One region of the Erwinia sp. E602 genome, then DNA from elsewhere that is predicted to be linked to it. Evidence: predicted binding sites of a transcription regulator. Region 1 holds the regulator's gene; each other region holds the start of a gene.
What was found. The regulator PhoB, encoded in region 1, activates phosphate uptake and scavenging genes when phosphate is short. The targets are predictions, from matches to a motif close to CTGTCATAAAACTGNCNNAT.
Positions count from the first base shown of each region.

Region 2: the regulator PhoB is predicted to act here: its motif matches at 982-1,001, upstream of ugpB (sn-glycerol-3-phosphate ABC transporter substrate-binding protein UgpB).
Region 3: the regulator PhoB is predicted to act here: its motif matches at 1,198-1,217, upstream of pitA (inorganic phosphate transporter PitA).

Region 1 is NZ_CP046582.1:3,762,728-3,766,002, reverse strand. Features, by position in the region: gene GKQ23_RS18855 (AAA family ATPase) at 1-281, opposite strand, end outside; gene sbcD (exonuclease subunit SbcD) at 278-1,498, opposite strand; gene phoB (phosphate response regulator transcription factor PhoB) at 1,696-2,385, shown strand; gene phoR (phosphate regulon sensor histidine kinase PhoR) at 2,409-3,275, shown strand, end outside.
Region 2 is NZ_CP046582.1:279,483-282,757, forward strand. Features, by position in the region: gene livG (high-affinity branched-chain amino acid ABC transporter ATP-binding protein LivG) at 1-113, shown strand, start outside; gene livF (high-affinity branched-chain amino acid ABC transporter ATP-binding protein LivF) at 115-828, shown strand; gene ugpB (sn-glycerol-3-phosphate ABC transporter substrate-binding protein UgpB) at 1,099-2,415, shown strand; gene ugpA (sn-glycerol-3-phosphate ABC transporter permease UgpA) at 2,491-3,275, shown strand, end outside.
Region 3 is NZ_CP046582.1:208,262-211,536, forward strand. Features, by position in the region: gene pitA (inorganic phosphate transporter PitA) at 1-1,103, opposite strand, end outside; gene GKQ23_RS02330 (NAD(P)/FAD-dependent oxidoreductase) at 1,347-2,531, shown strand; gene GKQ23_RS02335 (GntR family transcriptional regulator) at 2,647-3,275, shown strand, end outside.

The DNA of each region.
Region 1 (3,275 bases):
GCGCGATAGGCTTCGCCCTTGACCTCAAACTCCACCTCGGCCAGGCAATCCGCCGTATCGCGGGTCATCAGGTCGTTCTGCGACTGGGTGATGCCCTTCAGGCGCGGTGTTTCGTGGTACAGCGCCAGGCAGATCGCATCCAGCAGGGTGGTTTTGCCGGCCCCGGTCGGGCCGGTGATGGCAAACAACCCGTTGCTGGCAAAGGGCTCTGCGCTGAAGTCGATCTTCCACTCGCCCTTGAGGGAGTTGAGATTTTTAAACCGCAGGGTGAGTATTTTCATGGCTGTTCCTCGTGGCGCACCGCTTCCAGGGTCTGCGCAAACAGCACGCCGGCGCGTGCCAGCCGCTCCGGGGCTTCCTCTTCCAGCGCCAGGCGGCGGGCGAACACCTCTTCCACGCTCAGCTCGCTCAGGGTTTCGTTCTGCTGGCGGGCAAGGTTTTTCTCCCGCTGTTCGCGGCTGCGGCGCAGCAGAATCACCTCGACCGGCAGCGCTTCGGTCAGCTGCTGAATATGGCGCTGCAGGTCGCTCAGCCAGGTGTCGGTGACGATCTCAATATCCAGCCAGACCGGCCTGCCGCTCGGGTGCGGCTGCACGGCGGCCAGCTGCTGTTCAATCTCCGCCAGCGACCCTTTGATCATCTGCATCGGCTGAAACGCGGGGATGGCCAGCGGGGTGACGCTGCTGAGTTTTCCCTGAGAGAAATCAACAAGAAAGACGCTCTTTTCCTTACCGAGCTCATCGAAGCTTAGCGGGATGGGCGATCCGCTGTAGCGGATATGCTCGCTGTTGGCGATGCGTTGGGCGCGGTGAATATGGCCGAGGGCGATATAGTCGGCGGGCGGAAACGCGTCGGCCGGAAACGCGTCGAGCGTGCCGATGTAGATATCGCGCACCGCGTCACTTTTGGTGACGCCGAGGGTGGTCAGGTGACCGGTGGCAATAATCGGCAGCGTCACGCCGAGGGCCTCACGCCGGGCCAGCGCCTCCTGCCAGCACTGCTGATAGTGTCCGGCGATCGCCTCCAGCAGGCTGAGCTGCTTCTCGCGCCCCGACTGCCCGCTCTGGCTGTGCAGGATATCGCGCGGCCGCAGGAACGGAATGGCGCACAGCAGCGCGCCGGCCTGCCCGTCGCGCTGGTTGAGCAGCAGCACCTGCCCGGCGATGTCGTCACCGGCGGCGGCTATCACCCGGGTATTCAGGCAGGCCAGCAGCTCGCGGGATTCGTTGAGCATGGCGACGGAGTCATGGTTGCCGCCCAGCACGATCAGCTGGCAGCCGGTGGGTTGCAGCCTGACGATAAAGCGGTTGTACAGCTCGCGGGCATAGCTGGGCGGTGAACCCGTGTCGAAAATATCGCCTGCGACGATAATGGCATCCGCCTGCTGCTCCTCGGCCTGCTCCAGCAGCCAGTCAAGAAAGGCCTGATGTTCGGCTGCCCGGCTTTTGGTATAAAAAAACTGCCCGAGATGCCAGTCGGCGGTATGAATGATGCGCATGAAACTCCCTGCATGGCGGAAAAGCGTGAGACTGATTATAAACATTGTACCGCTGGCAAACCATTGATAACCCGTGGGCTGTGGGGCCGCAGTGAACTGTCATTTATCGGGTGCTTTTTTCATAAAAGTGTCATAAAACTGACGCATAATGGCGCCGCATAAACCCGTGACTTTTTGTCACCCGAGCAGGAGCAATAATGGCTAAGCGCATTCTGGTAGTAGAAGATGAAGCCCCAATCCGCGAGATGTTGTGTTTCGTTCTTGAGCAAAATGACTACCAGCCAATCGAAGCTGAGGATTATGACAGCGCGGTCAGCCTGTTGATCGAACCCTGGCCCGATTTGATTCTGCTGGACTGGATGTTACCCGGCGGTTCCGGAATTCAGTTTATCAAACATCTTAAGCGTGAAGCGATGACCCGCGATATTCCGGTGATGATGCTGACCGCGCGCGGTGAAGAGGAAGACCGCGTGCGCGGGCTGGAAGTGGGCGCGGATGATTACATTACCAAGCCGTTCTCGCCGAAGGAGCTGGTGGCACGCATTAAAGCCGTGATGCGCCGCATCTCCCCGATGGCGGTGGAGGAGGTGATTGAAATTCAGGGGCTTAGCCTCGATCCCTCCTCGCACCGGGTGATGTCCGACACCCAGCCGCTGGAGATGGGGCCGACCGAGTACAAACTGCTGCACTTCTTTATGACCCACCCCGAGCGCGTCTACAGCCGTGAGCAGTTGCTAAACCACGTGTGGGGAACTAACGTTTACGTTGAAGATCGCACCGTTGACGTGCATATTCGCCGGCTGCGCAAGGCGCTGGAACTGACCGGGCACGATCGCATGGTGCAAACGGTTCGCGGAACAGGTTATCGTTTCTCTGCCCGCTATTGAGTGTTCATGCTGGAGTCTGAACCGTGTTGGAACGCCTCTCCTGGAAGAGATTATTGCTTGAGCTGCTGCTCGCCAGCCTGCCCGCCGTTTTTATCGGGCTGCTGACGGGCTGGCTGCCCTGGCTGCTGTTGGTCTCAGTGCTCTGCGTGCTGGGTTTTCATTTCAACAATTTACTCCGGCTTTCCCACTGGCTGTGGGTGGATCGCAGCATGACGCCGCCGAGCGGGCGCGGCAGCTGGGAACCGCTGTTTTACGGCCTGTATCAGATGCAGGCGCGTAACCGTCGTCGCCGTCGCGAGCTGGGGCATCTGATTAAACGCTTTCGCAGCGGGGCGGAATCGCTGCCGGATGCGGTGGTGCTGACCACCGAAGAGGGCACCATTTTCTGGTGTAACGGTCTCGCCCAGCAGCTGCTGAACCTGCGCTGGCCGGAGGACAACGGGCAGAATATCCTCAACCTGCTGCGTTATCCTGAATTTACCCGCTACCTGCGCCAGCGCGATTTCTCCCGTCCTCTCACCCTGATCCTCAATAACCAGCGCCACCTTGAGTTCCGCGTGATGCCTTACACCGAAGGGCAGTGGCTGATGGTGGCCCGCGACGTGACCCAGAAGCACCAGCTGGAAGGCGCGCGGCGTAACTTCTTCGCCAACGTCAGCCACGAACTGCGCACGCCGCTGACGGTACTGCAGGGCTACCTGGAGATGATGAACGATTCGGTGCTGGAGGGCAGCCTGCGTGATAAGGCCCTGCACACCATGCAGGAGCAGGCGAAACGCATGGACAGCCTGGTCAGCCAGCTGCTGACGTTGTCGCGCATCGAAGCGGCGCCGACGCTGGATCTGCAGGAGAAGGTCGACGTGCCGCTGATGCTGCGCATCCTGCAGCGC
Region 2 (3,275 bases), 1.4 Mb from region 1:
GCATTTCCGATCGCATCTACGTGGTGAACCAGGGCACGCCGCTGGCCAACGGCACGCCGGACGAGATCCGCAATAACCCGGACGTGATCCGCGCTTACCTCGGGGAGGCTTAATATGAGTAACCCAATGCTGTCCCTGAACAATATCAGCACCCACTACGGTAAAATCCAGGCGCTGCACAACGTCAGCCTGCACATCAGTCAGGGTGAAATCGTCACCCTGATCGGGGCCAACGGGGCGGGGAAAACCACCATCCTCGGCACCCTGTGCGGCGAACCGCGTGCTACTCAGGGCACCGTTACCTTCGACGGCAAAGACATTACCGACTGGCAGACGGCGCGCATTATGCGTGAAGCGATCGCTATCGTGCCGGAAGGGCGCCGCGTTTTTTCACGGATGACGGTGGAAGAGAACCTGGCGATGGGCGGTTTCTTTGCCGAGCGCCAGCAGTATCAGCAGCGCATTAAGCGCGTTTACGAACTGTTCCCGCGCCTGTGGGAGCGTCGCGTGCAGCGCGCCGGCACCATGTCCGGCGGTGAGCAGCAGATGCTGGCCATCGGCCGTGCGCTGATGAGCCAGCCGCGCCTGCTGCTGCTGGACGAACCCTCGCTCGGGCTGGCTCCGATCATCATTCAGCAGATTTTCGACACCATCGAACAGCTGCGTCAGGAAGGCATGACCATTTTCCTCGTGGAGCAGAATGCTAACCAGGCGCTGAAGCTGGCCGACCGTGGCTACGTGCTCGAAAACGGTCATGTGGTGCTCGAAGACACCGGTGACGCGCTGCTGGCCAATGAGGCGGTGCGCAGCGCCTACCTGGGCGGCTAAGTGATTGCGGGCAGCCGCTCTGGCTGCCCCTTTTTGTGCCGATCGTGCGTACATCTTCGTTTTAATTCTGTGATCGTCATCTCTCCGCTATTGCGTAAAGTTGTTACTCTCGTCCCAGTTTTGTAGTCCCGCGCCGACTTTCCCGTCATCCGCCCGTCACATTTCTGACATATATCTATTATTAATCTGTCATTCAGCCGTGGCATGTTACTTGCCGACTCACACAGTGCGCGGAATCGCGCATCATTAAAACGGGCACAGGAAACCGATATGTCATCTACCGCATTCCGTCGTACCGCACTCAGCCTCGTGCTGGGTCTGACCTTTAGCGGCAGCGCACTGGCTGCTACCGAAATTCCGTTCTGGCACTCGATGGAAGGCGAGCTGGGCGTTGAGGTGGACTCACTGGCTAAGCGTTTTAATGAAACGCACCCGGATTACAAAATCGTACCGGCCTATAAGGGCAACTACGAGCAGAGCCTGGCCGCCGGCATCGCCGCCGTGCGCACCGGCAAAGCACCGGCGCTGCTGCAGGTGTATGAAGTGGGCACCGCCACCATGATGGCCTCAAAAGCGATCGTACCGGTGCATGAAGTGTTTAAAAATGCCGGTATCGCGATGGACCCTAAGCAGTTCGTACCTGCGGTGGCCGGTTACTACAGCGACAGCAACGGCCAGCTGATTTCGCAGCCGTTTAACAGCTCCACCCCGGTGCTGTACTACAACAAAGACGCCTTTAAGAAAGCCGGCCTGAACCCGGACCAGCCGCCAAAAACCTGGCAGGAGCTGGCGAAAGACACCGACGCGCTGCGTAAAGCGGGCATGAGCTGTGGTTACGCCAGCGGCTGGCAGGGCTGGATCCAGATTGAGAACTTCAGCGCCTGGCACGGCCTGCCGGTGGCGACCAAAAACAACGGCTTCGACGGTACCGACGCGGTGCTGGAGTTCAACAAGCCGGTGCAGGTACGCCATATCCAGCTGCTGGAGGATCTGAACAAGAAGGGTGATTTCACCTACTTCGGCCGTAAAGATGAGTCGACGTCCAAGTTCTACAACGGCGACTGCGCTATCACCACCGCCTCCTCCGGCTCGCTGGCCGACATCCGTAAGTACGCTAAATTCAACTTCGGCGTTGGCATGATGCCGTACGATGAGACCGTACCGAACGCGCCGCAGAACGCCATTATCGGCGGAGCCAGCCTGTGGGTGATGAAGGGCAAAGACGCGGCGACCTACAAGGGCGCGGCCGAGTTTATGCAGTTCCTGGCTACCCCGGAAATCGCCGCCGAGTGGCACCAGAAAACCGGCTACCTGCCGATCACTACCGCCGCCTATGAGCTGACCAAACAGCAGGGCTTCTACGACAAGAACCCGGGTGCCGATACCGCCACCCGTCAGATGCTGAACAAAGATCCGCTGCCGTTCACCAAAGGCATGCGTCTGGGCAATATGCCGCAGATCCGTACCATCGTGGACGAAGAGCTGGAAGGCGTATGGACCGGCAAGCAGACCCCGCAGGCTGCGCTGGATAACGCCGTGAAGCGTGGTAATGAGCTGCTGCGCCGTTTCGAACAGCAGACGAAGTAAGTATTCGCTGGGGCCGGAGCAATCCGGCTAACGGGCGGCAGCAATGCCGCCCGATGTGCTTTTCGGAGTTCAACTATGTCCCAACCCCGTCCCGTTTTCCGCACCAGCGCGCTACCCTATCTGTTAGTGCTGCCGCAGCTGCTGATTACCGCGATCTTCTTTCTCTGGCCGGCCGGCGAGGCGCTGTGGTACTCGCTGCAGAACCTCGATCCGTTCGGCATCTCCAGCACCTTCGTCGGGCTGGAGAACTTTAAACGGCTGTTCAGCGACCCGTACTACCTCGAGTCCTTCTGGACCACCATCAAGTTCAGCGGGCTGGTTACCGTCTGCGGTATGACCTTCTCGCTGCTGCTGGCGGCGCTGGTCGATCACGTCGTACGGCTGAAAAAACTCTACCAGACCCTGCTGCTGCTGCCCTATGCGGTGGCACCGGTGGTGGCGGCGGTATTGTGGATGTTCCTGTTTAACCCCGGCCTCGGCCTGTTCAGCCACCTGCTGAACCAGTGGGGCTACAACTGGAACTACGCGCAGAACAGCGGCCAGGCGATGTTTCTGATCGTTCTGGCGTCGATCTGGCAGCAGATGAGCTACAACTTCCTGTTCTTCTTCGCCGCGCTGCAGTCGATCCCGAAATCGCTGGTGGAAGCCGCCGCTATCGACGGCGCCGGTCCGGTACGGCGTTTCTTCTGCCTGTCGCTGCCGCTGATTACCCCGGTGAGCTTCTTCCTGCTGGTGATTAACCTGGTCTACGCCTTCTTCGACACCTTCCCGGTGATCGATGCCGCCACCGGCGGCGGTCCGGTGCAGGCCACCACCACGCTGATCTACAAAATTTACCGTGAAGGCTTTGCCGGCCTCGA
Region 3 (3,275 bases), 1.3 Mb from region 1:
AGGAAGCGTTTCTCATCAGCCGGGGTTTCCGGCAGCTTAGCGGCTTTCTCAGCGGTATCAGAGATGCACATCAGCAGGCGACGCAGCTGGCTGCGCTGGTCGACGTTAAGCGCATCATAGCTGGACAGATTGTTCAGCAGCCCCTGCGCGCGCTGGATGGCCGGCAGTGCCCGCGCCGCATCACAGTGGAAATCATGCGGCCCTGAGCGTACCTCTTCCGGCGTCGGCAGCGCCGGTGGTGCCATCTGAATGATATGGGTCAGCGAGGCGGCGTTCTGCTGGTAATACTGCTCCAGATGGTTGACCGCATCCCGGGTACGGGTGATGTCATAACCGGTGGAGTTCATATTCACCACGAAGCCCGCCGGAGCCACGCCGATCAGCACCAGCATAATCAGACCAATGCCTTTCTGACCGTCGTTAGCGCCGTGCGAATAGCTGACGCCAATCGCCGACACGATCAGCGCGATACGCGTCCAGAACGGCGGCTTTTTCTTGCCGTCGATCTTTTCCCGCTCGGCCGGGGTCATATGAATACGCTGACGCTTGATGCTGCCGCTCCAGAAACGACGCAGCAGATACACCAGGCCGCCGGCGACCACCAGGCCAACGATCGGCGAGATAATCAGCGACATAAAGATGCCGATCATTTTCGGTACGTTCAGCGCATCCACCACCGAGGTGCCGGTCAGCAGCGCGTTGGTCAGGCCGATACCGATAATGGCACCAATCAGGGTATGGGAGCTGGAGGCCGGTAACCCAAAATACCAGGTACCGAGATTCCAGATAATAGCAGCCAGCAGCATGGAAAAGACCATCGCCAGCCCGTGGGCCGATCCAACGTTAAGCAGCAGATCGGTGGGCAGCAGATGGACGATCGCGTAAGCCACGCTTAAGCCGCCCAACAGTACCCCGAAGAAGTTAAATACCCCGGCCATCACCACCGCTAACTGCGATCGCATTGCTCGGGTATAGATAACGGTTGCCACCGCGTTGGCCGTGTCGTGGAAGCCGTTAATCGCTTCGTAGACCAGCACAAACAGCAGAGCAAGAACCAGTAACAGGCCGGTATGGAAATCAAGACCAGCAAACAGATGTAGCATAAGCGTTACGCCATTTTGGAGGACATGAACGCGGCGCATTATCTGCGACAACCCGTGCCGGGGGAAAGGGAAATATAGACTTTTTTTGACATTACTCTGTCAGTTGTGTGACAGCTTGCGATGAAATCGCTGTCAAATCACTAAGTTACAAATTGTTACCGCCGCCTTTTTACCCGGAAGCTGGTATCGCCGCCGTCAACTCACTACAATCAGCGTTTTTAGCGGTTTTGGCCGGGGTGAGCAGTGGAAAAGTTTGACGTGATCGTGATTGGTGCCGGTGCGGCCGGGATGTTCTGCGCCGCACAGGCGGGTCAGAAAGGGCGTCGCGTACTGCTGCTGGATAACGGTAAAAAGGCCGGGCGCAAAATCCTGATGTCCGGCGGCGGCCGCTGTAACTTTACCAATCTCTACACCGAACCGGCGGCCTATCTCTCTGCTAACCCGCATTTCTGCAAGTCGGCGCTGGCGCGTTACACCCAGTGGGACTTTATCGATCTGATCAACCGCCACGGCATCGCCTGGCACGAAAAGACCCTCGGCCAGCTGTTCTGTGACGACTCGGCGCAGCAGGTGGTCGATCTGCTGCTGAAGGAGTGCGAGGCGGGCAACGTCAGCGTGCGCCTGCGCAGCGAGGTGCTGGCGGTGACCCGTGATGACGCCGGTTATACCCTGCAGCTGAACGGCGCGGAGGTGCGGGCGGAGAAGCTGGTGATCGCCAGCGGCGGCCTGTCGATGCCGGGGCTGGGCGCATCACCGTTTGGCTATAAAATAGCCGAGCAGTTTGGCCTGAAGGTGCTGCCCACCCGCGCAGGCCTGGTGCCGTTTACCCTGCACAAGCCGCTGCTGGAACAGCTGCAAATTCTCTCCGGCGTGTCGGTGCCGTCGGTGATGACCGCCGAAGACGGCACGGTATTTAAAGAGGCGCTGCTGTTCACCCACCGCGGCCTCTCCGGGCCGGCGGTGCTGCAGCTCTCCAGCTACTGGCTGCCCGGCGAATTTGTCACCATCGACCTGTCGCCGCAGCAGAGCCTCGACGCCTTTATCAATGAAGAGCGCAGCCAGCACCCGAATCTTAGCCTGAAAAACAGCCTGGCGAAAATCCTGCCCAAACGACTGGTCGAGTGCCTGCAGCAGCTCGGCACGCTGCCGGAGTGTACCCTGAAACAGCTGAACAGCCGCCAGCAGGCGGAGCTGGCCGGCACCCTGCACCAGTGGCGGGTGCAGCCGAACGGCACCGAGGGCTACCGCACCGCCGAAGTGACGCTGGGCGGCGTTGATACCAGCCAGCTCTCCTCCAAAACCATGGAGGCGCGCGACGTGCCGGGGCTGTACTTTATCGGCGAAGTGGTGGACGTCACCGGCTGGCTGGGCGGCTATAACTTCCAGTGGGCGTGGAGCTCGGCCTGGGCGTGTGCGCAGGCGCTGTAACGACCAGAAAATCATCTGCTGTAGCGTTCTGACGCTCACTAACAGCCTGCCCAGGCCACGCCTGTAGCAGACTGATTGTGCCAGCACCGTCACGCCATCACCGGAGATCGTCACCATGAAGAAGCGGGATTTTATTACCCAGGATCTGCTGAGTAAGATTTATCAGGCGGCTCCTGGCCCGCTGCATAAGCTCCCCGGCGAGCGGGAGCTGGCGGAAGAGTATGGCGTCTCGCGCCATACGGTGCGCGCCGCGCTGAAGAAGCTGGTCAGCATCGGCATTATCCGGGTGGTACAGGGCTCGGGTATTTTTGTCAGCGAAAACGCCCGCAGCAATCCGCTGGTCTATAACTCAATTACGGAAAAGCGCTTCGATCAGATGCGCTACCGCCTGCTCAGCCTGCACAAGCGCCTGCCGGATAAAGATCAGCAGCAGGTGTTTGGCATCGGTGAAAATGAGTGGCTGTGGTACTTCTGCCGCCTGCGCTACGTGGACGAGCGCTGCACGCAAATTGAGACTTCAAGCCTGCCGCTTTCCCGTTTCCCGGACCTGACCCAGCAGGTGACTGAAAGCTCACTACAGCAGTATGCGATTGCCAGAGGCGACACCCTGTCGCACTTCCTCACCCATTATCAGGCGGTAGCGGTGGATAAAGCGCAGGCCGCGCTGCTGGGCTGCAGGCGCGGTGCACCGGCGATGAAGATCACCAACCGGGGGATACTGGCCGGAGGCGATGTGTGGATCCT